Regions from separate parts of the Pseudomonas sp. PL-6 genome, predicted to be linked through region 1. Evidence: riboswitches for the same ligand, from Rfam matches in the RefSeq annotation. Region 1 holds a riboswitch; each other region holds the start of a gene.
What was found. A riboswitch is a leader RNA that binds a small molecule or an ion and turns the genes downstream of it on or off. The one in region 1 is predicted to bind cobalamin.

Region 1 (9,774 bases):
CAGTCGCGGCAGCCGGGGTTCAGGCGCACCGCCAGCAACGCGGCGACGCTGCAGATGAAACCGTCCACCAGCACCGCCACGCCCTGCTGCGCCGCCGCCAGGTAGGCGCCGACCAGCGCGGCGATCTCGAAGCCGCCCAGGTGCACCAGCGCCTGCAAGGGCCCTGCGAGCTGCGGCCGGTGCAGGGCCAGCGCCGCCTCGATCACCCGTACCTTGTGCGCCACTCCGGCGGCGTCCAGCCCGGTGCCGGGGCCGGCCAGCTCGGCCGGCGGGCAATCGAGCAGCCAGCAGGCCAGCGCGGCGGCGGCGGTGGTGTTGCCGATGCCCATTTCGCCGCCGATAAACAGCTCGCAGCCCACCGCGCGGGCGCGCAGCAGGCTGTCGCAGCCGGCCTGCAGGCAGATCAGCGCCTGGGCATTGGTCATCGCCGGTTCGCGGGCGAGATTGCGCGTGCCGGCGCCGACATACAGATGACGCACACCGGGCAGAGTCTCCAGCGGCACGGCGGTGCCCAGGTCGATCACCTCCAGCGCGGCGTCCAGTTCGCCGGCCAGCACGCTGATGGCTGCGCCGCCGTGGACGAAGTTGCTCAGCATCTGCCCGGTCACCGCCTGCGGGTAGGCCGACACGCCCTCGGCCACCACGCCGTGATCGCCGGCGAAGATGGCGATCCACAGCCTGTCCAGCCTCGGTCGCTCGCTGCCCTGCAGCGCCGCCAGCTGGATCGCCAGGGCTTCCAGGCGACCGAGCGAGCCGGCCGGTTTGGTCAGCTGTTGCTGGCGCGCCTCGGCCTTGGCCCGCGCCACGTGATCGAGCGGCTGGCAGGGGCCCTGCCACCAGTGCAGGCTCATAGCGCCTCTCCCTTGAGGATCATCGGTAACCCGGCGACGCAGAACAGCACGCGCCGGCTGCGTTCGGCCAGGGCCTGGTGCAGCCAGCCGGCCTCGTCGACATAACGGCGGGTCAGCTCGCCCATGGGCACCACGCCCAGGCCGGTTTCATTGCTGACCAGCAGGATGCGCCCGGGCAGCTCGCCCAGGGTGTCGAGCAGCGCGTCGCGCTCGGCGGCCAGGCGCGCCTCGTCGTCCAACAGCAGCAGGTTGGTCAGCCACAGGGTCAGGCAGTCCACCAGCAGGCAGCGCTCCTCGCGCGCCTGCTCACGCAGCACACGGGCCAGCGCCACGGGTTCCTCCACCAGCGCCCAATGCGCCGGACGGCGCGCGCGGTGCTGGGCAACGCGCGCACTCATCTCGCCGTCCAGCGCCTGGCTGGTGGCGATATACACCACCTCCAGGCCGGACTCGGCCGCCAGCTTCTCCGCCAGCCGGCTCTTGCCGGAACGGGCACCGCCGAGGATCAGTTCAAGCATGTCCACTCCGTTGGGTGCGCCGTGCGCACCGTTGGCAGATCAAATACGTAGGGTGGATCGCGCTTTACCGATCCACCATTGGCAGGTGTCCAGCGATCACAGCGGTGGACGAACAAAGCGTCGTCCACCCTACGCCAGGCCACAGAGCGCCTTGAGTTGATCGGTATCCAGATGCGCCTCCACCAGATCGGCCAGGCGCTCGATATCGCGCTCGCGCAGGGCCTGGTAGTCCACCGCCTGCACCTCGCGCAGCCCGGCCCAGCGCAGCAGCGCGGCGCAGGCTTCAGGGCGCTCGAACAGGCCATGCAGGTAGGTGCCGAGCACCTGACCGTCGCCGCTCAGGCCGCCGTCGCGACGGCCATCGTCCAGGCTCACCGCGCCATTGAGGCCGGCGCCGGTGCTGACCCCGGCATGAATCTCGTAGCCGCTGACCTCGGCCTGCTCCAGGCACAGGCGGCCGCGCACGTTGCGCAATTGTTTCTCCGGCTCCAGCCGCGTTTCGAAATCGAGCAGGCCGAGGCCCTCGCTGCTGCCGGCGGCGCCTTCCAGGCCGTGCGGGTCGTGGATGTGCCGGCCGAGCATCTGCAGGCCGCCGCAGATGCCCAGCAGCTTGCCGCCGTAGCGCAGATGACGGGCGATGGCGGCGTCCCAGCCCTGCTCGCGCAGCCGCGCCAGATCGGCGCGCACGCTCTTGGAACCGGGCAGGACGATCAGGTCGGCCGGCGGCATCGCCTGACCAGGGCCGACGAAACTCAGCTGCACCTGCGGGTGCAGGCGCAGCGGGTCGAAGTCGGTGTGGTTGCTGATGCGCGGCAGCACCGGCACCACCACCCGCAACGCGTCCTCGGCCTTGGCCTGCTGGCGGGTGTCGACGGCGTCCTCGGCCTCTAGGTGGAAATCCATCAGGTAGGGCAACACGCCGAGCACCGGCTTGCCGATGCGCCGCTCCAGCCAATCGAGCCCCGGTTGCAGCAGGGCGATGTCGCCACGAAAACGGTTGATCACGAAGCCCTGGATGCGCGCCTGCTCGGACGGGCTGAGCAGCGCCAGGGTGCCGACCAGGTGGGCGAACACCCCGCCCTTGTCGATATCGGCGATAAGGATCACCGGGCAGTCCACCGCCTCGGCGAAGCCCATGTTGGCGATATCGCCGGCGCGCAGGTTGATCTCCGCCGGCGAGCCGGCGCCCTCCACCAGCACCAGCGGGTACTGCCGGCGCAGACGCTCATGGGACTGGAGTACCGCGGCCATGGCCACCTGCTTGTAGCCGTGATAGGCCAGCGCCTGCATATTGCCCACCGCGCGGCCGTGGATGATCACCTGGGCGCCGGTGTCGCTGTTGGGCTTGAGCAGCACCGGGTTCATGTCGGTGTGAGGTTCGAGGCCGGCGGCCTGGGCCTGCACTGCCTGGGCGCGGCCGATCTCGCCGCCGTCGGCCGTCACTGCCGAATTGAGCGCCATGTTCTGCGGTTTGAACGGCGCCACCGCCACGCCCTGACGCCGCGCCCAGCGGCACAGGGCGGTCACCAGGGTGCTCTTGCCGGCGTCGGAGGTGGTGCCCTGCACCATCAGGGTGGCGCCGATCATTGCCCCAGCTCCTCGGCGCATTCGCGCAGGGCCTGTTGCAGGCGCTGCCAGCCCGCCTCGTGCGGCGGCAGGCCGAAGCGCAGGCTATCGAGAAAGGGAAACAGCCGCACCAGGATGCCGCGCCGCGCCAGCGCCGCGTGCCAGTCGCCGGCCCGCGGCGGGCAGCAGAACTGGAACAGCGCGCAGCCGCCGGTGGGTGGCAGGCCGCAGTCGCGCAGCAGCGCGGCCAGGCGCTCGCCGTCGGCCTGCAGGCGCTGGCGTTGACGCGCCTGGCCGGCGCCGTCGGCCAGCAGCTGGCGCGCCAGCTGCCGCGCCGGGCCGCTCACCGCCCAGGGTCCGAGCAGCTCGGCCAATTCGTCGAGCAGGGCCTGCTCGGCGAGGACGAAGCCCAGGCGCAGGCCGGCCAAGCCGAAGAACTTGCCGAACGAACGCAGCAGGATCATTCCCGGCTGTGCGCCGTGAGCGGCCAGGCTGTGCTCGGGGGTGCAATCCATGAAGGCCTCGTCGACCAGCAGCCAACCGCCGCGCTCGGCCAGTTGCGCGTGCCAGGCGAGCAGGCGCGGCATCTCGATGCGCCGGCCGGTGGGATTGTTCGGGTTGACCAGCAGCAGCACGTCGAGGCGCGGCAGGGCGCGGTCGATGGCGCCCTCGCTGAGCTGCATCACCCGGTGCCCCTCGCGGCGCCAGGCGGCGGCATGCTCGGCGTAGGTCGGCGAGAGGATGCCCACCGTGCAGCCCTTGCGCAGGCGCGGCAAGGCCTGGATCGCCGCCTGCGAGCCGGCCACCGGCAGCAGGCTGGCCGCGCCGTAGTAGTCGCGGGCGACGGCTTCCAGGCCATCGTCCGGCTCCGGCAGGCGGGCCCAGGCCTCGGCCGCAATCGCCGGCAGCGGCCAGCCGTAGGGGGCGATGCCGGTGGACAGGTCCAGCCAGTCCTCCCGGGCGATGCCGTATTGCTGCGCCGCCGCGCGCAGGCGGCCTCCATGCTCAAGCACCCAGCACCTCCCAGAGTCCCAGCAGCGCCAGCCACAGCAGCACGCCGCCCCACACCAGATTCAGCGCCCGTTCGATATCGCGCGCCCGCGGCGGCGGCCCCTCGCCCAGTTGCGGGCGCACATGCAGCTCGCCGTGATATTCGGCCGCACCGCCCAGGCTCACCCCCAGGCTGCCGGCGCCGGCGGCCATCACCGGGCCGGCGTTGGGGCTGTCCCATTGCGGCGCCTGGCGGCGCCAGCAGCGCAGCGCCAGGGCGGTGTGGCCGAGCAGCGCGTAGGTCAGCGCCACCAGGCGTGCGGGGAGGTAATTGAGTACATCGTCGATCTTCGCCGCTGCCCAGCCGAAGCGTTCGAAGCGCTCGTTGCGATAACCCCACATGGCGTCCAGGGTATTGCTCAGGCGGTACAGCACCACGCCCGGCGCGCCGGCGACGACGAACCAGAACAGCGCGGCGAACACCGCATCCGAACCATTTTCCAGCACCGACTCGGTGCCGGCGCGGGCCACGCCGCCGGCGTCCAGCGCGGCGGTGTTGCGGCTGACCATCCAGCCGACGCGTTCGCGCGCCAACGCCAGATCGCCCAGGCGCAGCGCCTGCGCCACCGGCCGCGCGTGCTCGCCGAGGCTGCGCAGGCCGAGGGCGAAGTACAGCGCGGCGATCTCCACCGCCCAGCCGAAGGCCGAGACCTGGGCCAGCAGCCAGGTCAGCAGGGTCAGCGGCAGCACCGCCAAGCACCAGGCGCTCACCCCATGGCTGCGCCAGCCACCGCCGGCGGGGTTGAAGCGCTGCTCCAAACGATTCGCCAGGCGCCCGAAGGCCACCAGCGGGTGGCCCTGCTTCGGCTCGCCGAGCGCGGCGTCCAGCGCCACCCCGGCCAGGGTGCTGAGCGCCAGGCTCATCGCCACCGCCCGTTGCCAGTGGATAGGTCAGTCAACACGTTCTCCCCATCGATTCTCGAACAGCAGCTCGGCGAGCGGCCGCGGCCTGGCCCAGCCCTCTTCCACCAGCATCGGCTGGTCATAGAAGGCCGCGACCGGCCCCAGACAGAGCAGCGCCACCGGCTTGCTACCGGCCGGCATGCCCAGCAGCGCGGCCAAGGCCTCGGGCTCGAACAGCGACACCCAGCCCATGCCCAGGCCTTCGGCGCGGGCGGCCAGCCAGAGATTCTGAATGGCGCAGGCCACCGACGCCATATCCATTTCCGGCAGGGTGCGGCGGCCGAAGACATGCTTTTGGCGCCCGTCCATCAGCGCCACCGCCAGCAGCTCGGCGCACTCGCGAATGCCCTCGACCTTGAGCCGCATGAATTCGTCCGAGCGTTCGCCCAGCGCCTCGGCGGTGCGCACCCGCTCGGCCTCCACCAGCGCGTAGGCGGCTTCGCGCAATTGCGGGTCGCTGATGCGCAGAAAGCGCCAGGGCTGCATCAGGCCGACGCTGGGTGCGCGGTGCGCCGCCTCCAGCAGGCGTGCCAGCACCTCGGCCGGCACCTCGCCGCCGCTGAAGTGACGCATGTCGCGGCGCTCGGCGATGGCGCGATAGACCGCGGCGCGCTCAGCGGCGCTGAAGGCCTGCTCGCTCATGGGCGCAACAGCGCCGCCGCCGCCAGGGGATTGGACGGCAGGTAGAAGTGGATATAGCTGGCCGTCAACCGGCCCAGGCGATAGACCGCCTCGGCCACCGCCTTGCCGTTCGGGCAACGGCCCAGGGCCAGTGGCGCCAGCGGGCTGTCCAGGCGCGAATGGTGGTAGCTGTGGCCACGCAGCTCGCCTTCCGGCAACGTCACCTGCTGCAGGGCCAGGGCGGTCAATCGTGGTTGCAGCGCGGCGCGGCCGGCCAGCAGGCCGAGCATGCGGCCGCTGGCGCCCTGCTTGTCGGCCAGCTCGTCGAGCAGATAGAGCATGCCGCCGCACTCGGCGAGGATCGGCTTGCCGGCCTGGTGATGGGCGCGAATCGCCGCGGCCATGGCCTGGTTGCCTTGCAGCTGGGCCAGATGCAATTCGGGATAACCGCCGGGCAGGTAGAGGCTGTCCACCTGCGGCAGGCCGTCGCCCGCCAGCGGCGAGAAGAATTCGAGTTCGGCGCCCAGCTCGCGCAGCAGATCGAGGTTGGCCTGGTAGAGAAAGGCGAAGGCGCCGTCGCGCGCCACGCCGATGCGCACGCCGGCCAGCAGCGGCTCGACCACCCGCGGCGGCGGCGCGGCAAAGCGCACCGGTGCCGGCAAGGCCACCTCGGCGCTGGCGGCCAGGGCATCGGCGGCGGCATCCAGGCGCGCATCCAGGTCGGCCAGCTCCTGCGCCTGCACCAACCCCAGGTGGCGGCTGGGCAGCTCCACCGCGGCATTACGCGGCAGCGCGCCGTACCAGCGGATACTCGGCGGCAGCGCAGCGCGCAGGATCTCGCCGTGACGGGCGCTGGCCACCCGGTTGCCGAGCACGCCGGCGAACGGCAGGTCGGGCTGGAAGGTCGCCAGGCCATGGGCCAGGGCGCCGAAGGTCTGGGCCATGGCCGAACCGTCGATCACCCCCAGCACCGGCACGCCGAACTGCCGCGCCAGGTCGGCCGCCGAGGGCTGGCCGTCGAACAGGCCCATCACCCCCTCGATCAGGATCAGCTCGGCCTCGCCCGCCGCCTGCCAGAGCAGGCGGCGGCTCTCCGCCTCGCCGACCATGGCCAGGTCGAGCTGGTACACCGGCGCGCCGCTGGCGCGGGCGAGGATCATCGGGTCGAGGAAATCCGGGCCGCACTTGAACACCCGCACCCGCCGACCCTGACGGCTGTGCAGGCGCGCCAGGGCGGCGGTGACGGTGGTCTTGCCCTGCCCCGAGGCTGGCGCGGCGATCAGCAGCGCCGGGCACTGGCGCGAGGTCAAAACTCCACCCCCTTCTGCGCCTTCACCCCGGCCTTGAAGGCATGCTTGACCAGGCCCATCTCGGTCACCGTATCGGCCGCCTCGATCATCCCCGGCAAGGCGCCGCGCCCGGTCACCACCACATGCTGCGAGAGCGGCCGCGCCTGGATATCGGCGAGCACGGCAGCGAGCTGCAGATAGCCGTGCTTGAGGGCGATGTTCAGCTCGTCCAGCACCACCAGGCCGACGCCCTCGTCGTTCAGCAGGCGCTGCGCAACGGCCCAGGCCTCGCCCGCCTTGGCGATATCGCGCTGGCGATCCTGGGTCTCCCAGGTGAAGCCCTCGCCCATCACGTGGTAGCTGACTTCCTCGGGAAAACGGCGGAAGAAGGCCTCCTCGCCGGTGCTGGCGGCGCCCTTGATGAATTGCACCACGCCGACTTTGATGCCGTGGCCGAGGGCGCGGGCGACCATGCCGAAGGCGCTGCTGCTCTTGCCCTTGCCGTTGCCGCTGTGCACCAGCAGCAGGCCGTACTGGTCCTGGGCCTGGGCGATCTTCGCGTCGATCAGCGCCTTCTTGCGCGCCATGCGCGCCTGGTGCCGGGCGTCGCGATCAGCCGATTCGCTCATCGAAGTTTCCTGGTCTGCGGGCATCCGGGCGCGGGCCGCCGTGCACGACTGGCAAGCTGGCGTGGCGGCATCGTTGCGCTCCCGAACACAGTGGGCTGGACAAGGCAGGCGGAGAACGGCGCGCGCAGGCCACCGGGAAGGCGAGCCCGCACGCCAGACAACGCCCTCCGCGATGCCGTGGACTGCAGCAGGCCGGTCTCCGGGCTTGTGAGCGAGCCTCGCGGGCTAGCGCCGCGCCTTCCCATGCACGAAGCACAGTGGCAATAGAGCGGCGTTTGACTCACCTACCGTTGCGGGGGCAGCGCCGGATTCTGTACCGGCTTCCCTGTTTCACCTCGTACGCGCTTGGCGTCGGGCACCTGAAGCAAGGCGCGCAGGGTAGAGGCTGGCCGCCTCGCCCGTCAACGCCGGCGCGACTCAGTGGCGGGGGACGAAGCCGGCCGGCTTGCGCGCCAGCCACTCGACGAAGCCGCGCAAGCGCTCGTCGCCCAGCAACGCTTCGCGGCTGTTGTAGCTCAGTGCCAGCTCCTTCTCGCTGAACAGCCGGTGGATCTGGTTATGGCAGGCGCGACAGACCCAGAGCGTGGCCGTGATGCGTTCGTGGCGGGGATAGCGCTTCTGCACATAGGCCTTGTCGTGCAGGGCCTTGGGGATCAGGTGGTGACGGGTCAGCGCCACCGACCGCGCGCACAGTTCGCAGGCGTCGGGCTGGGGCGGCAGGCGGATGGCGTCGGCCACGGCGGCTCAGCGCTTGCGGCACAGGGTCAGGCCGTCGCCCAGCGGCAGCAGCGACAGCTCGACGCGCGCATCGTCCTTGAGCGCCCGGTTCAGCGCCTGAATGGCGCGGGTGTCGGCGCTGTCCGGCTGCGGCTGCAACACCCGACCGCTCCACAGGGTGTTGTCGAACAGCAGCAGGCCGCCCTGGCGCAACAGGCGCAGCGCCTGCTCCAGGTAGGTCGGGTAGTTGGCCTTGTCGGCGTCGACGAAGATCAGGTCGAAGTCGCCCTGCCCTTCACCCTCCAGCGCCGCCAGGCTGTCCAGCGCCGGGCCCATACGCCATTGGATACGCTCGGCCAGACCGGCCTCGGCGAAATAGCGGCGCGCGGTGGCGTGGTAGTCGCCGGGCAGGTCGCAGCAGATCAGCTGGCCCTGCGGCCCCATGGCATCGGCCAGGCAAATGGCGCTGTAGCCGGTGAAGGTGCCGACCTCGACGATCCGCCGCGCGCCGACCAGGCGCACCAGCAGGGCCATGAACTGGCCCTGCTCCGGGGCGATCTGCCAGCGCGCCTCGCTCAGCTGCGCGGTTTCCGCGCGCAGGCGGGCGAGCAGCGGCGACTCGCGCAGGGAGACGTCCAGCAGGTACTGGTAGAGCGCGTCGTCGAGCTGCAGGCTGCGCTGGGTCACGGATTGCGCGCCAGTTCGGGGGCGAGCACGCGCTTGGCGTCCAGATAGGCGCGCTGCCAGTAGCTGTTGTCCAGGCTGTCGAGGCGCACCGTGCCGCCCGAAGACGGCGCGTGGACGAAACGTCCCTCGCCGACATAGATGCCGGCATGGCTGACGCCGCGCCCGCCGTTGGTGGCGAAGAACACCAGGTCGCCGCTCAGCAGGGCGTCGCGGCGCACCTTGGGGCTGCGCATGGCGCTCAGCTCGCGGGTCGAACGCGGCAGGCTGATGCCGGCGGCGTCGCGGTAGACGTAGCCGATCAGGCCGCTGCAGTCGAAACCGCCGTCCGGGGTATTGCCGCCGTAGCGATAGGGCGTACCGACCAGGCCGAGGGCGCGGAACAGCACGTCATCGGCGCCGCCCTGGAACTGGCCAGTTGCTGGCGTGTAGCTGGGCTGGGGGGTGGGAGCGCGACTGCTGCAGGCACTCAGCAGCAGGGCGAGAACGAGCAGGGCAACACGGGTCGTGACGGGCATGAGCGAGGCGATCCTGAGCCTGGATGCGCCCTACTCTGCCGGCTCAGGACGAACGGCGCAACCCTGCGGGGCCGCGCCGCAAGCCATCAGGGATGACGCTTGGCGGCCTGCTCGTCGTCCACCGGGGCCAGGGCGAGGACGCGCTTGGCCTGCAGGTAGCTGCGATTCCAGTAGCTGTCGTCCAGGCTGTCGATGCGCACGCCGCCGCTGCGGCTGCTGCTGGAATGGATGAACTGATCGTCGCCGAGGTAGATGCCGGCGTGGCTGACGCGGCCACGGCCGCGGTCGTTGAACAGGATCAGATCGCCCGGCTCCAGGTCGGCGCGGGCCACCTTGGGCGCATCCAGGTTGATCAGCTCGCGGGTCGAGCGCGGCAGTTCCAGGCCGACTTCCTTGCGGAACAGGTAGCCGACGAAGCCGCTGCAGTC
Region 2 (9,774 bases), 1.7 Mb from region 1:
GGTTGTCCAGCGCGCAGATGGCCTGCAGCACCGGGATATCGCGACGGAACACCCGCGCCTGCGGCGCCTCGGGGTTGGATAATGCGAAGCCGGTGGTGTTGATGATCAGCGCGGTATCCGTCTCATCCAGCCAGGCCTGTACCTGCTCCAGGCAGACGGCCTCCTTGAGGCTGGCCAGCGCAATCGGCAGCGGGTTGAGGCCCTGGGCCTGCAAATGCTGGCAGAAGGTATCGACGAAGGCGGTGTTCGCCGACTGCACATGGTTGCGGTAGAACAGCAGCGCCACCACGGGCGCGCCGGGTTGCCACTGCGCACGCCAGGCGGCCAGCTTGGCCGGACTGTGCTGCGGGTGATAGAGGCCGACACGCGGTAGCGGCTGTGGCTCCCGCCAGCTGTCGGCGCGCCCCAGCCAGCGGCTGCCGATGCAGCGAAACAGCTGGCGGGCGTTGTCCAGCCCGCCCTGGCGCAGGTACTGCCAGAGGCGCTGGCTGTCCTCCTCGGCGACATTGCCGAGCGCACTCAGCTCAGGGTCGGGCTTGTCGTCGCCCGGCACCATGATCACCCTGGCGCCGCGCGCGCCCAGCTCCACCAGGCGTTCGACGCCGTAGCGCCAGTAGCTGACGCCACCATGCACCGAGATCAGGATGACCTTGGCGTGCTGCAGCACCTGCTCGACGTAGTAGTCCACCGAGGCGTGGTTGCTCAGCTGCGCCGGGCTGGCCAGGCGCAGGCTGGGGTAATCGTCCGGCAGCTGCCGCGCGGCCTCGGCCAGCAAGGACAGGTGCGAATCGCCGGTGCACAGGATCACCAGCTCGGCCGGGGTCTGGCCGAGGTCGGCGATGCTGTCGGCCGGTAGCTGGGCGCCGGGCTGGGTGCGTAGAAGGTGCATCAGAGGTCCCGATAAATCGCCGGCAAGCCGGCTCCTGCGGGATGTGTAGGAGCCGGCTTGCCGGCGATCACCATCAAACCAGCGCCGCTTGCAGCTCGGCTTCGATGGCCGCGCGGTCGAGCTGCTGGCCGATCAGCACCAGGCGGCTCAGGCGCGGCTCGTCGGCCTGCCAGGCGCGGTCGAAGTGGCGGTCGAAGCGCTGGCCGACACCCTGGACCAACAGACGCATCGGTTTGCCAGGGATGGCGGCGAAGCCCTTGACCCGCAGGATGCCGTGTTTGCCCACCGCGTCCTTCAGCGCGGGCAGCAGGCGCGCCTCCTCGGCTTCGGGTAGTTCCACGTGGAACGAAGCGAATTCTTCGTGATCGTGGTCGTCGTCTTCATCGTCGTGATGGGTGCGGCGGCTGTCGATATGCAGCTCGGTTTCGCTGTTCAGGCCCAGCAGCACGTCCAGCGGCAGCTCGCCGCCGTGCGCCTCGATCACCTTGATCGCTGGCGGCAATTCCTCGGCCACCTCCGCGCGCACCGCGGCCAGCGCCTCGGCGTCGAGCAGGTCGGCCTTGTTGAGGATCACCAGGTCGGCGCTGGCCAGCTGATCGGCGAACAGCTCGTGCAGCGGCGATTCGTGGTCGAGGTTGGGGTCGAGCTGGCGCTGCGCGTCCACCTGCTCGGGGAAGGCGGCGAAGGTGCCGGCCAGCACAGCCGGGCTGTCGACTACGGTGATCACCGCATCGACGGTGCAGGCGTTGCGGATTTCCGGCCAGTTGAAGGCCTGCACCAGCGGCTTGGGCAGGGCCAGGCCGCTGGTCTCGATCAGGATATGGTCCAGATCGTCACGCCGCGCCACCAACTCGCGCATCACCGGGAAGAACTCCTCCTGTACGGTGCAGCACAGGCAGCCATTGGCCAGCTCGAAGACGCGGCCCATGGCCTCTTCCTCGCTGCAGCCGATGGCGCACTGCTTGAGGATCTCGCCGTCGATGCCCAGCTCGCCGAACTCGTTGACGATCACCGCGATACGGCGCCCCTCGGCGTGAGCCAGCAGATGGCGCAACAAGGTGGTTTTGCCGGCACCGAGAAAACCGGTGACGATGGTGACGGGCAGTTTGGCGAGGGTTTTCATGGATGGCCCCGTGGCGACGATAAATTCGGCGGACGGGGACGGGCAGACAGGCAGGCAGGCGCGAGCGTGCTGGCCGCGTCGGATCACCCCGTCCGAACAGTTGGCTGACGAAACGAGGCAGGTCTCCTGGCTCACGGGTTGCGCGGCGCGCATCCCTTCACCTTCCCGCCGGTTGGCAGTGGTCTAACGAAGGGCATAACCGTTTACAGTTGCGGGGGCAGCCAGGGCATCGACCCTGTTCCCTCTTAGCTTCCCGGCGGCACTGCCGGGAAGAACCTCGAACGCGAGAAGGCTACGCAGGCCGCGGCGCTCGGTCAATCGCGGTTGACCGGTGGGGGGCGCCATGTTGAGCTACGCCGCCACTCAGCCCGAATACCGCTTATGCTGCCCGCCTCTTCCACATGCCGCTCAGCATCGCCGCCGCAGGTCGTGGCCGGACTGGGCTGCCGCCGTGGCTGCAGCCTGGACGAGCTGAAAGCCCTGCTTATCCACAGCCTGAGCCAGCATGAGCTGACTGTGGATAACCTGGCCGGATTGGCCAGCATCGCCCACAAGCGCGAGGAAACGGCACTGCAGGAACTGGCCGAGCAGCTGAAGCTGAGGCTGCAGTTCTTCAGCAGCGAAGAACTCGCGCCTCAGCAGTCGGCCACCGGCGGCAGCGCCCTGGTCCAGTCCGTCACCGGCAGCCCCGCGGTGGCCGAGCCCTGTGCCCTGGCCCTGGCCGCCCGCCTGGGCGCCACGCCTCGTCTGCTCGGCGAGAAAAACCGCACGGCCAACGCCACCTGTGCGCTGGCCACTTTCGAGAGAGAGCCCGCAGCATGACCGTCTACTTTATCGGCGCCGGCCCCGGCGACCCCGAGCTGATCACCGTCAAGGGCCAGCGCCTGATCCGTTCGTGCCCGGTGATCCTCTACGCCGGCTCGCTGGTGCCCGAAGCGGTGCTGCAGGGCCATAGCGCCGAACGGGTGGTGAATACCGCCGAGCTGAATCTCGCAGAAATCGTCAACCTGCTGCATCAGGCCCATAAGCGCGGCCAGGACGTGGCCCGCGTGCATTCCGGCGACCCTTCGCTGTACGGTGCCATCGGCGAGCAGATTCGCGAGCTGCGCGCCCTCGGCATCCCCTTCGAGATAGTCCCCGGCGTCACCGCCACCGCCGCTTGCGCGGCCCTGCTGGAAAGCGAGCTGACCCTGCCCGGCGTGTCGCAGACCCTGATCCTTACCCGCTACGGCACCACCTCGCCGATGCCCAAGGGCGAGCAGTTGCATGACCTGGCCAGGCACCGCGCGACCCTGGCCATCCACCTCGGCGTGCGTCAGCTGCCGGCCATAGTCGGCGAGCTGCTGCCGCACTATGGCGCCGACTGCCCCATCGCGGTTATCCACAGGGCGAGCTGGCCCGATCAGGACTGGGTACAGGGCACCTTGGCCGATATCGAGGCCAAGGTCGCCGCCAAGGACTTTCGCCGCACTGCGCTGATCCTGGTCGGCCGCGTGCTAGATCCGGGCGCCTTCGCCGAATCGGCGCTGTACGACGCGGCGCATCGTCATCTCTACCGTCCCGGCACCGATTGAGCTTGGCGAAAAACCGAACAAAGCGCTGGAAGCCTTGCTATCTCTGGATTCCAGAGCCTTATCAACAGGATAGAAAGCCTGTTATCCAGGTGCTCTGTGGATAGTGGGCATGCAGGCGTGCAGTTTCTGTACAAGTCGCTGAAAGACCCAATCTATCAGGGCTTTAGCCAGGTATCACGAGGATATCCACAAGTTGATCCCCGGCAACTGTGGGCAACGGCTCACAGCTGCACCTCGACCCGCTTGATACCCAGAGCCCGCAGCTCCGGCATTAGTGCATCCAGGCTGGCAAAGGTCTGCACCTGCTCGTCTTCATCCACCAGAAAGAAGCTGCGGCCCGCGTCTTTCTTGAACAACACGATCCACTCCGTGGTATTGGCCGGGTTGACCATGATCTGGGTATCGAACAGAACGCCCTCGGCCGTTCTGCGTTTCACATCTGCGCGCTTCATCCGCTCTCCTGTTCCTGCCTGAGTCAGGGGCCCAGCCTGCCTGCATGCCTGGCACTAGTGTAAGGGATGAGTGAGCCTCCTTTGCCCTGCTACTGGCGCTGGTGGACTAAACCTATCCATGCTTATATATGCTTCATATACGAAACATATAAAGGAAACCAGCATGGGTATCGTCAATATCGATGATGAGCTGCACGACCAGATCCGCCGGGCGAGCAGCGTGTCGGGCCGTTCCATCAATGCCCAGGCAGGGTTCTGGATTCGCATCGGCATGCTCTGCGAGATGAACCCGACGCTGAGTTTCAACGAGGTGATGGCCGCCGAGCTGCGCGCAGCCGGCGTAGTGGTCCCGCCGCGCATGGCGGACGCCTCATGAGCAAGACGCCGCAGCAGATCGCACTGATGGCGGAATCCGGCAGGTTGCTGGCCTCGGTGTTCGCCTATCTGGACCGCCTGGATCTGCTCGGCATGTCCACCCTGCAGGTCAACGACCTTGTGGATAACTACATCGTCGGTGAACTCAAGGCGCGCCCGGCAAGCAAGGGGCAGTACGGTTTCGCCTACGCCATGAACACGTCGCGCAACGAGGTGGTGTGCCATGGCGTACCCAGCGCTGACGAGATTCTGCGCAGCGGCGATCTGGTGAATTTCGACATCACCCTGGAAAAGAACGGCTACATCGCCGATTCGAGCAAGACCTACCTGATTGGTGAGGTGTCGGACCAGGCTCGTCAGCTCACCCGGATTACCTATGAAGCGATGTGCAAGGGCATCGAAGCCGTGAGGCCGGGCGCCCGGCTCGGGGATATCGGCCACGCCATCGAACGGCACGCTCGCGCCCACGGTTATTCGGTGGTTCGCGACTACTGCGGCCACGGCATTGGCCGGGAAATGCACGAGCCACCCGAAGTGCTGCACTGGGGCAAAGCCGGCACCGGCCTGACGCTGCGCGAAGGCATGACCTTCACCATCGAACCCATGCTCAACCAGGGCAAGGCGGATGTACGCACCCTGCGCGACGGCTGGACGGTGGTGACCTGCGAAGGCCAGCTCTCGGCGCAATTCGAACACACCGTGGCGGTCACCCGAGACGGCGTACGCGTGCTTACGCTGCGCCCCGAAGAGCTGCACCTGAGCAAGATTTCGGCGTGATAGAAACGCAAAAGCCCGTCCAGATGGACGGGCTTTTCTTCGCCAGCGGCCTTATTCGACCGTGACGCTCTTGGCCAGGTTGCGCGGCTGGTCGACGTCGGTGCCCTTGAGCACGGCGACGTAGTAGGACAGCAGCTGCAGCGGCACGGTGTAGAGGATAGGCGCGAGCAGGTCGTGGATATGCGGCATGGCCACCACGTGGGTGCCCTCGCCGTTGCGCATGCCGGCCTGCTGGTCGGCGAAGACGATCAGCTCGCCGCCGCGGGCGCGCACTTCCTGCAGGTTGGACTTGAGCTTTTCCAGCAGCTCGTTGTTCGGCGCCACCGTGACCACCGGCATGTCGGCGTCGACCAGCGCCAGCGGCCCGTGCTTGAGCTCGCCGGCCGGGTAGGCCTCGGCGTGGATATAGGAGATTTCCTTGAGCTTGAGCGCCCCTTCCATGGCCACCGGGTACTGCGCGCCGCGGCCGAGGAACAGGCTGTGGTGCTTCTCGGCGAACAGCTCGGAGATCTTCTCGACTGTCTTGTCCATCGCCAGCGCCTCGCCCAGGCGGGTCGGCAGGCGACGCAGCTCTTCCACCAGCTCGGCGGTCAGCGCCTTGTCCAGGTTGCCGTGCACCTGACCGAGGGCCAGGGTCAGCAGCATCAGGCCAACCAGCTGGGTGGTGAAGGCCTTGGTCGAGGCCACGCCGATTTCCGGGCCGGCCTGGGTCAGCAGGCACAGGTCGGACTCGCGCACCAGCGAGCTGGTGCCGACGTTGCAGATCACCAGGCTGGCCAGGTAGCCGCCCTGGCCCGGCGCCTTCTCCTTGGCGTTGCGCAGCGCGGCAAGGGTGTCGGCGGTCTCGCCGGACTGCGACACGCTGACGAACAGGGTGTCCGGCTGCACCACCACCTTGCGGTAGCGGAACTCGCTGGCCACTTCGACCTGACAGGGGATGCCGGCCAGCTCTTCCAGCCAGTAACGGGCGACCATGCCGGCGTGGTAGCTGGTGCCACAGGCGACGATCTGCACGTTCTTCACCTTGGCGAACAGCTCGGCGGCCTGCGGGCCGAAGGCCTGCACCAGCACGTGGTCGCTGCCCAGACGGCCTTCCAGGGTGCGTTGCACCACCTTGGGCTGCTCGTGGATTTCCTTGAGCATGAAGTGGCGGTATTCGCCCTTGTCGGCGGCCTCGGCGCCTTCGTGGTACTGCACCGCCTCGCGCTGCACCGGCTGACCGGCGGCGTCCCACAGCTGCACGCTGTCGCGGCGAATCTCGGCGATGTCGCCCTCTTCCAGGTAGATAAAGCGGTCGGTGACCTGACGCAGCGCCAGTTGATCGGAGGCGAGGAAGTTCTCGCCGTGGCCCAGACCGATCACCAGCGGGCTGCCGCTGCGGGCGGCGAGCAGACGGTCGGGCTGCTTGGCACTGATCACCGCCAGGCCGTAGGCACCGTGCAGTTCGGGAATCGCGGCCTTGAGCGCGGCGGTGAGGTCGCCGAGTTGCTGCAGCTTGTGCTCGAGCAGGTGGACGATGGTTTCGGTGTCGGTATCGGAGCTGAACAGGTAGCCCAGGCCCGTGAGGCGCTCGCGCAGCTCTTCGTGGTTCTCGATGATGCCGTTGTGCACCACGGCCAACTCATGACCCGAAAAGTGCGGGTGGGCATTGCGCTCGCTCGGCGCGCCGTGGGTGGCCCAGCGGGTGTGGGCGATGCCCAGACGCCCGGCCAGCGGCTCGGCCTGCAGGGCGGCCTGCAGTTCGCTGACCTTGCCCACGCGGCGGCGGCGATCCAGTGCGCCCTGCTCGGTCAGCAGCGCCACCCCGGCGCTGTCATAGCCGCGGTATTCCAGGCGCTTGAGGCCTTCCACCAGAACAGGGGTGATATTGCGCTCCGCGATGGCGCCGACGATTCCACACATGCTTGTCTCCTCAAGTTTCCAGCGGCGCGAGAATCAGCTGGATGCCGCGCGCGCGTATTTGTTCGGCCGCCTGGGCATCCAGGCGCGAATCGGTGATCAGGGTATGCACGCTGCCCCAGGGCAGCTCGAGATTGGGGATACGCCGGCCGATCTTGTCGCTCTCGACCATGACGATGACCTCGCGGGCCACCTCGGCCATCACCCGCGACAGGCCGAGCAGCTCGTTGAAGGTGGTGGTGCCGCGCTCCAGGTCGATGCCGTCGGCGCCGATAAACAACTGGTCGAAATCGTAGGAACGCAGCACCTGCTCGGCCACCTGGCCCTGGAAAGACTCCGAGTGCGGGTCCCAGGTGCCGCCGGTCATCAGCAGCACCGGCTCGTGCTCTAGTTCGCGCAGGGCGTTGGCCACGTTCAGCGAGTTGGTCATCACCACCAGGCCGGGCCGGTGGCCGAGCAGGGGAATCATCGCCGCGGTGGTGGTGCCGCTGTCGATGATGATCCGCGCGTGCTCGCGGATGCGCGTCACGCCAGCACGGGCGATGGCCTGCTTGTGCGGGGAAAGCGGTTGCGTCGGCTCGCCGATCAGCTCCTGCGGCACCGGCACCGCGCCGCCGTAGCGGCGCAGCAGCAGGCCGTTCTTCTCCAGCGCAGCGAGGTCCTTGCGGATGGTCACTTCGCTGGTGGCGAAGTGCTGCGCCAGGGCGTCCACGCTCACCTCGCCCTGCTCGGCGAGCAAGGCGAGAATGGTGTGGCGACGTTGCGGCGTATTGCGCTTCGACATGCTTAAGTTTCGATTCGAAAGATAATGGCGCGAATCAAAACCTAACGAAGCTTTCCAGTCAAGCGCGAATCGACGTAGGGCGCGCAGGTCGCGGACTGGTCCGCCGGGGGTGCCGGACGAGGCGGCGCCCTGCCCGGCCCGCTCGCTCAACGAGTCGGCAGGATCGCGTTGGGGTCGAGGTAGAGCATCTTCTTCCAGCCCTGGGTCGAGTCGTCCACGCGCCAGGGCAGCGGCAGCAGGCTGACGATCGAGTAGTGCAGATGCGCCGGTTTGCCACGGGCGTTGCCACTGTCGCCGACCGAGCCCAGCACGCTGCCGGTCAGCAGCGGCTGGCCCGGATAGACCTCGACGCTGTGCAGGTGGGCGTAGTAATGAATGCGCCACTTCGGCCCCAGGGCGACGACCACCTTGCCGCCCTGCTCGATCTCGCCGCGAAACAGCACCAGGCCGTAGCTGCTGGAGCGCACCGGCGTGCCGAGCCTGGCGAAGATGTCGATGCCCTTGTGCACGCCGGAGCGTCCCCAGGGCTCGAACCAGAAGGTCTGCGGATTCCAGTCCCGGGCGCTGGCGCCGTCCACCGGAACCCGCGGCCATTCCGGCAGCAAGGCCCAGAGCAGCAGCAGCCCGGGCACTATCCAGCGTTTGCCTGGTGGCATCCTTGCCGGCTCCGTCAGGTCTTCTTGGTCGGCCGCTTCCAGCCTTCGATATTGCGCTGCTTGGCTCGGCCGACGGCCAGGGTGTCGGCCGGCACGTCGGCGGTGATGGTCGAGCCGGCACCGGTGGTGGCGCGGTCGCCGAGGGTAACCGGCGCTACCAGCGCGCTGTTGGAGCCGATAAACACGTCCTCGCCCATCACCGTGCGGAACTTGTTGGCGCCGTCGTAGTTGCAGGTGATGGTGCCGGCGCCGATATTGGTCCGCGCGCCGATCTCGGCGTCGCCCAGGTAGCTCAGGTGGCCGGCCTTGGCGCCCTCGCCGAGCACCGCGTTCTTCAGCTCGACGAAGTTGCCGACATGGGCCTTGGCCCCCAGTCTGGCGCCAGGGCGCAGGCGGGCGAACGGACCGCAGTCGGCGCCCTCGCCCAGCTCGGCGCCTTCCAGGTGGCTGTTGGCCTTGACGATGGCGCCCTTGCGCAGGGTCGAGTCCTTGATCACGCAGTTCGGGCCGATCTGTACGTCATCCTCGATCAGCACCTGGCCTTCGAGAATCACGTTGACGTCGATCAGCACGTCGCGGCCCACCGTCACCTCGCCACGCAGGTCGAAACGCGCCGGGTCGCGCAGGGTCACGCCCTGGGCCATCAAGCGCCGCGCGGCGCGCTGCTGGTAGTGGCGCTCCAGCTCGGCGAGCTGGATGCGGTCGTTGGCGCCCTGCACTTCCATGGCGTCCTGAGGCTGCTCGGTGGCCACCAGCAGGCCGTCGGCCACGGCCATGGCGATCACGTCGGTGAGGTAGTACTCGCCCTGGGCGTTGCTGTTGGACAGGCGGCCGAGCCAGTCGCCCAGGCGCTTGCCGGGCACGGCGAGGATGCCGGTATTGCCCTCGCAGATCTGCCGCTGCTCGGGGGTGGCGTCCTTGTGCTCGACTATGGCCTGCACCACGCCAGCGGCGTCGCGGACGATACGGCCATAGCCGGTGGGGTCGACCAGGTCGACGGTGAGCAGGGCCAGTTGCTCGTCGGCTACCTTGGCCAGCAGGCGCTGCAGGGTCTCGGCTTCGATCAGCGGCACGTCGCCGTAGAGGATCAGCACGCGCTCGGCACTCAAGGCCGGCAGCGCCTGGGCCACGGCATGGCCGGTGCCGAGCTGCTCGGCCTGCAGGACGAAGTTGAGGTCGTCGGCAGCCAGACGCTCGCGTACCCGCTCGGCGCCATGGCCGATCACCACGTGGATGCCTTGCGGC
Region 3 (9,774 bases), 980 kb from region 1:
GCACCCGGGGACGCCATCGGTGAGGGCCAGGCGCTGGCGTTTCTGCAGCCGGCCGAGGTGGACAGCCTCGACGCCCACGGCGAGCAGGCCGTCGACCTGGCGCATATCCGCGCCGACCTGGCCGAAGTGCTGGAGCGCCACGCGCGCCTGACCGATGCGCGCCGCCCCGAGGCCGTGGCCAAGCGGCGCAAGAGCGGCCAGCGCACCGCGCGCGAGAACCTCGCCGACCTACTGGACGAGGGCAGCTTCAACGAGTACGGCGCCCTGGCCCTGGCCGCCCAGCGCCGCCGGCGTTCGGCCGAAGAACTGCTGGAGCTGAGCCCGGCCGACGGCCTGATCGGCGGCACCGGCACGGTCGGCGCCGCGCAGTTCGGCGCGGAGGCGGCGCGCTGCCTGGCCATCGCCTACGACTACACGGTATTCGCCGGCACCCAGGGCGTGATGAACCACAAGAAGACCGACCGCATGCTGGCCCTGGCCGAGCAGTGGCGCCTGCCGGTGGTGCTGTTCGCCGAAGGCGGCGGCGGGCGGCCGGGCGATACCGATTTCGTTGGCGTGGCCGGGCTGGACTGTCACACCTTCGTCGCCATGGCCAAACTCTCCGGCCTGGTACCGACGGTGGGCGTGGTCTCCGGCCGCTGCTTCGCTGGCAACGCCGCACTGCTCGGCTGCTGCGACGTGATCATCGCCACCCGTAATGCCAGCATCGGTATGGCCGGCCCGGCGATGATCGAAGGCGGCGGCCTGGGCAGTTTCACCCCCGAGCAGGTCGGCCCGACCAGCGTGCAGGGCCCCAACGGGGTGATCGACGTGCTGGTGGAGGACGAGGCCGCAGCGGTCGCCGTGGCCAAGCAGTACCTGGGCTACTTCCAGGGGCCGCTGGCCGACTGGCAGTGCAGCGATACCCGCGAGCTGCGCCACGTCATTCCGGAGAACCGCCTGCGCGTGTACGACATCCGCAAGGTGATCGAACTGCTGGCCGACGACGGCAGCGTGCTGGAGCTGCGCCGCCAGTTCGCCCCCGGCCTGATCACCGCGCTGGTGCGCATCGAGGGCAAGCCCTTCGGCCTGCTCGCCAACAATCCCGCGCACCTGGGCGGCGCCATCGACGCCGCGGCCGGCGACAAGGCCGCGCGGTTCATGCAGCTGTGCGAGGCGCACGACCTGCCCATCGTCTCGCTGTGCGACACTCCCGGCTTTATGGTCGGGCCGGAAGCGGAGAAACAGGCCACCGTGCGCCACGTCTCGCGCCTGTTCGTCACCGCCGCCAGCCTGACGGTGCCCTTCTTCACCCTGGTGCTGCGCAAGGGCTACGGCCTCGGCGCCCAGGCCATGGCCGCCGGCAGCTTCCACGCGCCCTTGTTCACCGCCGCCTGGCCCAGCGCCGAGTTCGGCGCCATGGGCCTGGAGGGCGCGGTGCGCCTGGGTTTCGCCAAGGAGCTGGCGGCCCAGGTGGACGACGCCGCGCGCCAGGCGCTATTCGACAAGCTGGTGGCCAAGGCCTACGAAAACGGCAAGGCGCTGAACATGGCCAGCTACCTGGAAATCGACGCGGTGATCGACCCGGCCGACAGCCGCGCCTGGCTGCTCCGCGGGCTGGCCGCCACGCCCCGGCCGGCGCGGCGCGAGGGGCGCAAGCGGCCGTTCGTCGATACCTGGTAGAGGCCTGGCGCAGGGGCGCCGGCCTGTCGCGTAGGGCTTGAAGCTTGCGGCGGTGGTTTTCGGGTAAACTGCGCATCTTTTTACGCCTATAACGATTCGCCTGATGCCGACCACTTTCCACGAGATCCCCCGCGAGCGCCCGCTGACGCCCCTGCTGGACCGCGCCAACACGCCGGACGAGCTGCGCCGGCTGGCCGAAGCGGACCTGGAAACCCTCGCCGACGAACTGCGCCAGTACCTGCTGTACAGCGTTGGCCAGAGCGGTGGCCATTTCGGCGCCGGCCTCGGCGTGATCGAGCTGACCATCGCCCTGCATTACGTCTTCGACACCCCCGACGACCGCCTGGTGTGGGACGTCGGCCACCAGGCCTACCCGCACAAGATCCTCACCGGCCGCCGCGAGCGCATGGCCACGCTGCGCCAGAAGGACGGCCTGGCCGCCTTCCCGCGCCGCAGCGAGAGCGAGTACGACACCTTCGGCGTCGGCCACTCCAGCACCAGCATCAGCGCCGCACTGGGCATGGCCATCGCCGCCCGCCTGCAGGGCGAGCGGCGCAAGAGCGTGGCGGTGATCGGCGACGGCGCGCTGACCGCCGGCATGGCCTTCGAGGCGCTCAACCACGCCAGCGAGGTCGGCGCCAACATGCTGGTGGTGCTCAACGACAACGACATGTCGATCTCCAAGAATGTCGGCGGGCTGTCCAACTACCTGGCCAAGATCCTCTCCAGCCGCACCTACGCCAGCATGCGCGAGGGCAGCAAGAAGATCCTCTCGCGCCTGCCCGGCGCCTGGGAGATCGCGCGCAAGACCGAGGAACACGCCAAGGGCATGCTGGTACCCGGCACCCTGTTCGAGGAACTGGGCTGGAACTATATCGGCCCCATCGACGGCCACGACCTGCCCACCCTGCTCGCCACCCTGCGCAATATGCGCGACCTGGACGGCCCGCAGTTCCTCCATGTGGTGACCAAGAAGGGCAAGGGCTTCGCCCCGGCCGAGGCCGACCCGATCGGCTACCACGCCATTACCAAGCTGGAGCCGGTCAAGCCCGATGCCGCGCCGCTCTCCAGCCAGAAACGGCCGTCCGGCCCGAAATACTCCAACGTGTTCGGCCAGTGGCTGTGCGACATGGCCGCAGCAGACTCGCGCCTGGTCGGCATCACCCCGGCGATGAAGGAAGGCTCGGACCTGGTGGCCTTCGCCGAACGCTTCCCGGCGCGCTACTTCGACGTCGCCATCGCCGAGCAGCACGCCGTGACCCTGGCCGCCGGCATGGCCTGCGACGGGGTCAAGCCGGTGGTGGCGATCTACTCGACCTTCCTCCAGCGCGGCTACGACCAGCTGATCCACGACGTCGCGGTGCAGAACCTCGACGTGCTGTTCGCCATCGACCGCGCCGGCCTGGTCGGCGAGGACGGTCCGACCCACGCCGGCAGCTTCGATATCTCCTACCTGCGCTGCATCCCCGGCATGCTGGTGATGACCCCGAGCGACGAGAACGAGCTGCGCCGCATGCTCACCACCGGCTACCTGTTCGACGGCCCGGCGGCGGTGCGCTACCCGCGCGGCAGCGGCCCCAACGCCACCATCGACCCAGGCCTGGCGCCGCTGGAAATCGGCAAGGGCCTGATCCGTCGCCAGGGCCGTCGCGTCGCCCTGCTGGCCTTCGGCGTGCAACTGGCCGAGGCGCTGCAGGTCGGCGAGACGCTGGACGCCACGGTGGTCGACATGCGTTTCGTCAAACCGCTGGACGCCGCCCTGCTGCGCGAACTGGCGGCCAGCCACGAGCTGCTGGTGAGCATCGAGGAAAACGCGGTGATGGGCGGCGCCGGCAGCGCGGTCGGCGAGTTCCTCGCCGCCGAGAACATCGTCAAGCCGCTGCTGCAGCTGGGCCTGCCCGACTACTACGTCGAACACGCCAAGCCGGCGCAGATGCTCAAAGAATGCGGCCTCGACCAGGCCGGCATCGAAGCCGCGGTGCGCACGCGACTGGCCCAGTTGCCCGCCTGAACATGAGACCCGCTCATCGCTGAATGAGCGGACCTTGCTTGTCATTCATCCCGCCGCGCACTAGGGTGCGCGGCATTGCATGTTCCGCCAGGGTGCGCCGCTAACACGGCGTGAAACGGGAAGTCGGTGCGCCCATCCGGGCAATCCCGACGCTGCCCCCGCAACGGTAATCGACGGCAGGCCGCAAGCCTGCACCTTGTCCACGGCCACTGGGTATTCCCGGGAAGGCGGACCGGGGTCGTGAGCCCGGAGACCGGCCCCGGCGGTGCGACTGGTGTTGCGGAGGGCCGCACCGTCAAGCGCCGCCCTGCGCGCGCTTGCCCCCTGCCCTCCTCGAACGTCTGCCGACCTTTGAGGAATACCCCTGATGAAACTGTCCCCCCTGGCCCTGGCCATCGCCGTTCTGCCCGGCCTCGCCCTGGCCGCCGAACCCTACGCCGCCGAGCCGCTGGTGATCACCTCCGGGCGCCTGGCCGAACCGCAAGCCCAGGCCACCGCCGCCACCACGGTGTTCGAGCGGGCGGATATCGAGCGTTTGCAGGTCAGCAGCGTGCCCGATCTGCTCAGCCGCGTTCCCGGCGTATCCATCGTGCAGAACGGCGGCCGCGGCAGCCTGACCAGCCTGTTTCTGCGTGGCGCCAACGCCAACCAGACTCTGGTGCTGGTCGACGGCGTGCGTCTGAATGCCGCCGCCAGCGGCCTGGCCCGCCTGGAATTCCTCAGCCCCGAGCAGATCGAGCGCATCGAGGTGGTGCGCGGCCCACGTTCGGCGCTGTATGGCGCCGACGCCATCGGCGGAGTGATCCAGATTTTCACCCGCCAGGGCGAGGCCGGCCTGCAACCGCGCCTGCGCCTGGCCGCCGGTAGCCAGCAGACCTTCGAACGCAGCCTGGGACTGTCCGGCGGCGACCAGCGCACGCGCTTCGACCTCGGCGCCAGCCTGGTCGAGCGCGCCGGCTTCGACCGCTCAGCAGACGCTCGCGGCTATGACGGCGACCACGACGGCCTGCGCCGCAAGGCCTTCAACCTGAGCCTGCAGCACCGCTTCAACGAACGCCTCGAAGGCGGTCTGAGCCTGCTCGAACAGCATGGCGAGAGCGAGTACGACGACCTGTTCAGCTTCGTGCCGGGCAACCCCAGCGAGCGCTTCAGCGTTTCCACTGCCGCCGCCCATCTCGAGGCGCAGCTCGCCGAGCGCTGGAGCAGTCGCCTGGAGCTCGGCCACGGCGAGGACAAGAGCGACAACCGCGACCCGCTGAACGCCAGTAACAACTATCAGTACAACACCTACCGCGACAGCGCGGGCTGGCTCAACACCCTGCAACTGAGCGACGCCCAGCAGCTGCTGCTCGGTCTCGACTGGTACGAGGACCGCCTGGGCAGCGACAGCGAGTTCAGCCAGACCGAGCGCTGGAACCGGGCCGCCTTCGTCCAGCACCGCTTCCGTGGCGAGGGCTTCGCCACCGAGCTGGGCCTGCGCCACGACGACAACCAGCAGTTCGGCAGCGAGAACACCTGGAACGCGGCACTGAGCCTGGACCTGAGCGAGCGTCTCGAACTGCTGCTGAGCTACGGCGAGGGCTTCCACGCGCCCACCTTCAACGACCTGTATTTCCCCACCAGCTCGTTCTATGGCGGCAACCCGAACCTGGCCCCCGAGCGCTCGAAGACCTACGAGGTGCAACTGCGCGGCGAGCACCTGGACAGCCGCTGGAGCCTGTCGGCCTACCGCACCGAGGTCGAAGACCTGATCACCGTAGTCAGCGATCCGCTGACCTTCTTCAGCACCCCGATGAACGTCAACCAGGCACGCCTGCAAGGCCTGGAACTGAGCCTGGAACGCGAGGTGCTGGGCTGGCAGGCCGCGCTCGGCGCCAGCCTGCTCGACCCACGTGATCGCGACAGCGGCCACACCCTGCCGCGCCGCGCCAAACGCAGCCTGAGCCTGGATCTGGATCGTCAGTTCGGCGCCTTCGCCGCCGGCCTCACCTGGCAGGCCGTCTCCGGCCGCTACGACGATGCCGCCAACACCCGCGAGATCGCCGGCTACGGCCTGCTGGCCGCGCGGGCCAGCTGGCGGATGAACGAGGAGCTGCAGTGGCAGGTCAAGGTCGACAACCTGCTGGACAAGGACTATTCCCAGGCGCTGTACAGCCGACCGAACGACCCCTTCTTCGGTAGCGTGAGTTACTACGGCTACCGCGAGGAAGGCCGCAGCGCCCTGCTCTCGCTGACCTGGACACCGCAACTCTGATCCCGGTGCTGACGGTGCACCAAGCCGCTCCAGGCTAACGCACCGTGGCCAGCCGCTCGCACAGCCGCTCGATGGCGCCGAGCATCTGCCGGCTGGGCCGCTCCAGGCCCCTGTCCGGCACCGCCCAGACCTGGCCGCGGCGCACCGCGCGCAGCTGCGGCCAGGCCTGCCAGCTCGACAGTTCGGCATTGCTGCCGCCGAGAATCACCTCGGGGTCGCGCGCCAGCACCGCCTCGATGCCGACCTGGGGCGCCGGCTGGCTCAGGTCGGCGAACAGGTTGCGCGCGCCGCACACCGCCAGCGCATCGCCGATCAGCTGCTCGCCGCCGATGGTATAGAGCGGCTGGTGCCAGACCTGATAGAACACCGCCAATGGCCGCTCGCGCCGGTAACGCTGGCGCAACCCGGCCAGCTCGGCGCGAAACTCCGCCGCCAGCCGCTCGCCCCGTTCGGCGCGACCGATACGCTCGGCGATAAGGATAAAGGCCTCGGCCAACTGCTCGAGGCGCGCCGGCTCGACCACCAGCAGGGGAATGCCGAAACGCTGCAACTGCGCCTGCTGCGCCGCCGGCACGCTGCCCGGAGCGATCAGGATCAAGTCGGGCGCCAGCTGCAGCAGACGCTCGAACTCCAGCTGGCCGTAGCGGCCGACGGTGGGCAGCTGGGCCAGCGCGGCGGGATGCTCGTCGCCTGCCAGCACGCCGACCAGCAGGTCGGCGGCATCCAGCTCGAGCATGATCTCGCTGAGCGACGGCGCCAGGCTGACCACCCGTGGTGCGGCCGCCAGCGGCAGGGCCAGCAGACACAGGGCCAACAGCAGCGCGCGCATCAGCCGAGTTGGCGGGGAATGCGGTAGAGGCAGTGCAGGACGATGCTCGACAGCGCCAGCAGCACCAGGGGTATCGCCTCCAGCCCGGCCAGCACCGCCAGGGCGGCGATCCAGGCCGGCAGCGCCGCGCCGAGCAGTGCGCGCAAACGCACACGATCCAGCTCCAGCCAGGCGGCCGGCTCGGCGTCGCTGTCCAGGGCTTTGTCGGTGGCGATCAGCGCACGCTTGTAGGCGGCGAACAGCGGCAGGCTGACGAACATCGAGGCCAGCCCGGCGACGAACAGCGGCAGGCTCAGCACCGTGGTGGCGCCGCCGCCGAACAGCAGGTTGAAGACGAACAAGGGTGCCAGGGCCACGCCCAGCTGGCGCCACCAGGCGAGCGCCAGACGGCGCTTGACCTGGCCGCGGGTCACAGGCTGTCCTCGGCCTCGCCCTGGTGCTGGTTGCCCAGCATATGGCCGAGCTTGCCGGCCTTGGTGGCGAGGTAGCGCTTGTTGTAGGGGTTGTGCTCGATCTGCAGCGGCACGCGGTGATCCACGGCGATGCCCATGTCGCCCAGCGCCTTGACCTTGCGCGGGTTGTTGGTCATCAGCTTGAGGCTCTTGATGCCCAGGTGCTCGAGCATCGGCTGGCAGATCGCGTAGTCGCGCTGGTCGGCGCCGAAGCCCAGGCGCTCGTTGGCCTCGACGGTGTCGGCGCCGCCGTCCTGCAACTCGTAGGCGCGGATCTTGTTCAGCAGGCCGATGCCGCGGCCTTCCTGGCGCAGGTACAGCAGCACGCCACGGCCTTCGTTGGCGATCGCCTGCAGCGCCGCCTGCAGCTGCGCACCGCAGTCGCAGCGCAGGCTGAACAGGGCGTCGCCGGTCAGGCACTCGGAGTGCAGGCGGCCCAGCACCGGCGCGCCGTCGGCCACAGCGCCGAAGGTCAGGGCGACGTGTTCCTTGCCGGTGGCCTCATCGAGGAAACCGTGCATGGTGAACACGCCGAAGGGCGTGGGCAGTTGGGAGGCGGCGACGAACACGACGGACACCGGATACTCCTAGCAATGAGTACGAAACAGGGGCGGCATTGTATCAGCAGGCCCCGCCGCCGGGTCAGTCAGAATTGCCGATCATCAGTATCGAAACGCTCAATGCCGCGCTCATAGCTTGGATTCGAGCACCAGCATCCCCTGCTCCTCGCGCCAGCCGACCCGGCCGAGGAAGCTCATGCCCAGCAGCGCCTCGTGCGGCGCGCCGCCCTCCAGCACCACGGCCTCGACGCCGAGCACCTCCAGGTCGCCGATCTTCACCCGGTCGAGCATCACCCGCCAGCCGCGGGTGACGCCGCTGGCGGTGTTGACCTGCAGCGGCCGGCCGCTGACCCGGTAATCGATGCCCAGGCGCTTGGCATGGGCGTCGTTGAGCGCCACCGAGGTGGCACCGGTGTCCACCAGGAACTGCACGGTCTGGCCGTTGACCGAGCCGGCCACCCAGTAGTGGCCGCCGATGCCCTTGGCGATGCTCAGGCGCTTCTTCACCGGTTCGGCGAAGCCGGTGCTGTATTCGCGGCTCAGCGGATAGCTGCGCTCGACGCCATCGACGCGCAGCACCGCGCCCTGCTTGTCGACGCTGACCACCTGCACCCCGCCCGGCCCGCTCTGGCCGACCCGCACCAGCTTGCGCTGGCCGTCGACGTTGAGCACCGCCGCGCCGGGGAACAGGCCGACCACCTGCACCTGCGAGGCGGCCCAGCACAGCGGGCCGAACAGCAGGCCGAGGACAACGAGGCAGTGGCGCAAATGCATGGGGACGGCCTCCCGGCTCAGTCGAAGGGATAGGGTTGCTGCCAGTGCTGGAACAGCGGGCGCAACTCGCCGCTGGCCACCAGCTCGCCCAGGCGTCGGTCGTAGACCCCGGCCAGGCTGCGGCCGCGCGGGGTGTCGGCGAAACCGAGGTACAGCGGCAGGCGGGTCAGTTCGCTGATGCGGTAACGCCCGGCGTCCGCCGCCTCGCTCAGCACCTCGTCCACCTCGGTGCGGGCGTCGATATAGAAATCCGCGTGGCCCAGCTCGAGCATGCCGAGGATACCGCTGCGCCGGTGAATTTCCCGGTAGTCGCGCACATTCGGCAGATAGGCCTGGTAGCCGTAGCCGCGCATCCAGGCCAGGCGGTAGTCGGCGAGGTTGTCCAGGGTCAGTTGCGGCTTGTCGCGCAGGCCGAGCGCGGTGATCTGGTCGGCGTCGTAGTGCCAGCGCGGGTAGAACACGCCCTCGCTGACCTCGTCGCGGTAGGAGCCGACCCAGGCATCGGCCTCGCCACGCTGCACCAGGCCGATGGAACGGGTATAGGGCACACTATGAATGCGCAAGGCGACACCGGCCGGTTCGAACACCCGGCGCAGCACGTCCCAGGCCAGCCCGGTGCCATCGGCATGGGTGTACCCGTTCCACACCTCGCTGGCCAGGCGGATCTCGCCGGGCGGGGCGTCCTGCGCCTGCGCCCCGCTCGCCCCGATCAGCAGCAACACGCCGGCCAGCAGCCAGCCCGTCAGCGCCATGCCCTTGCCCTCTAGAAGCCCAACGATGCCGCGTAGCTGTCCCAGCCCCAGACCAGGCCCTGCATGGCCAGCCAGGCGAACACCCCGGCGATCACGTCGTCGAGCATGATGCCGACGCCGCCGTGCACATGGCGGTCGATCCAGCGGATCGGCCAGGGTTTGACGATGTCGAACAGGCGGAACATGAGAAAGCCTAGCAGCAGCCAGACCCAGCCCTCGGGCACCAGCCACAGGGTGATCCACATGCCGACCATCTCGTCCCAGACGATGCCTTCGTGGTCGTGCACCCGCAAGTCATCGGCGACCTTGCCGCACAGCCAGAAGCCGAACAGCATGGTCACCCCCAGCATCAGCCAGTAGCCCCAGTCCGGCAGCATCTGCCACAGCGGCACGAACGGCAGCGCCACCAGCGAGCCCCAGGTGCCCGGCGCCTTGGGCAGGGTGCCGGAGCCGAAGCCGAAGGCGATGAAGTGCCAGGGA

Region 2: linked by a shared signal. The riboswitch ahead of cobW (cobalamin biosynthesis protein CobW) and the one ahead of cobO (cob(I)yrinic acid a,c-diamide adenosyltransferase) in region 1 are both predicted to bind cobalamin.
Region 3: linked by a shared signal. The riboswitch ahead of ACW9UL_RS19880 (TonB-dependent receptor domain-containing protein) and the one ahead of cobO (cob(I)yrinic acid a,c-diamide adenosyltransferase) in region 1 are both predicted to bind cobalamin.

Annotation. Positions count from the first base shown of each region.
Region 1 is NZ_CM134189.1:3,575,679-3,585,452, forward strand. Features, by position in the region: gene cobT (nicotinate-nucleotide--dimethylbenzimidazole phosphoribosyltransferase) at 1-851, opposite strand, end outside; gene cobU (bifunctional adenosylcobinamide kinase/adenosylcobinamide-phosphate guanylyltransferase) at 848-1,369, opposite strand; gene ACW9UL_RS15140 (cobyric acid synthase) at 1,499-2,956, opposite strand; gene cobD (threonine-phosphate decarboxylase CobD) at 2,953-3,948, opposite strand; gene cbiB (adenosylcobinamide-phosphate synthase CbiB) at 3,941-4,849, opposite strand; gene bluB (5,6-dimethylbenzimidazole synthase) at 4,877-5,530, opposite strand; gene ACW9UL_RS15160 (cobyrinic acid a,c-diamide synthase CobB) at 5,527-6,819, opposite strand; gene cobO (cob(I)yrinic acid a,c-diamide adenosyltransferase) at 6,816-7,427, opposite strand; cobalamin riboswitch at 7,601-7,805, opposite strand; gene ACW9UL_RS15170 (hypothetical protein) at 7,845-8,165, opposite strand; gene ACW9UL_RS15175 (O-methyltransferase) at 8,172-8,831, opposite strand; gene ACW9UL_RS15180 (C40 family peptidase) at 8,828-9,346, opposite strand; gene ACW9UL_RS15185 (C40 family peptidase) at 9,433-9,774, opposite strand, start outside.
Region 2 is NZ_CM134189.1:17,009-26,782, reverse strand. Features, by position in the region: gene cobN (cobaltochelatase subunit CobN) at 1-889, opposite strand, end outside; gene cobW (cobalamin biosynthesis protein CobW) at 963-2,012, opposite strand; cobalamin riboswitch at 2,112-2,307, opposite strand; gene ACW9UL_RS00135 (cobalamin biosynthesis protein) at 2,442-2,834, shown strand; gene cobM (precorrin-4 C(11)-methyltransferase) at 2,831-3,586, shown strand; gene ACW9UL_RS00125 (hypothetical protein) at 3,808-4,038, opposite strand; gene ACW9UL_RS00120 (ParD-like family protein) at 4,202-4,414, shown strand; gene map (type I methionyl aminopeptidase) at 4,411-5,190, shown strand; gene glmS (glutamine--fructose-6-phosphate transaminase (isomerizing)) at 5,242-7,092, opposite strand; gene ACW9UL_RS00105 (DeoR/GlpR family DNA-binding transcription regulator) at 7,103-7,873, opposite strand; gene ACW9UL_RS00100 (M23 family metallopeptidase) at 8,020-8,529, opposite strand; gene glmU (bifunctional UDP-N-acetylglucosamine diphosphorylase/glucosamine-1-phosphate N-acetyltransferase GlmU) at 8,544-9,774, opposite strand, start outside.
Region 3 is NZ_CM134189.1:4,559,397-4,569,170, forward strand. Features, by position in the region: gene ACW9UL_RS19870 (carboxyl transferase domain-containing protein) at 1-1,662, shown strand, start outside; gene dxs (1-deoxy-D-xylulose-5-phosphate synthase) at 1,766-3,673, shown strand; cobalamin riboswitch at 3,747-3,949, shown strand; gene ACW9UL_RS19880 (TonB-dependent receptor domain-containing protein) at 4,041-5,927, shown strand; gene ACW9UL_RS19885 (cobalamin-binding protein) at 5,962-6,756, opposite strand; gene ACW9UL_RS19890 (MFS transporter) at 6,756-7,169, opposite strand; gene ribA (GTP cyclohydrolase II) at 7,166-7,786, opposite strand; gene ACW9UL_RS19900 (retropepsin-like aspartic protease family protein) at 7,898-8,542, opposite strand; gene ACW9UL_RS19905 (substrate-binding periplasmic protein) at 8,560-9,294, opposite strand; gene ACW9UL_RS19910 (phosphatidylglycerophosphatase A family protein) at 9,306-9,774, opposite strand, start outside.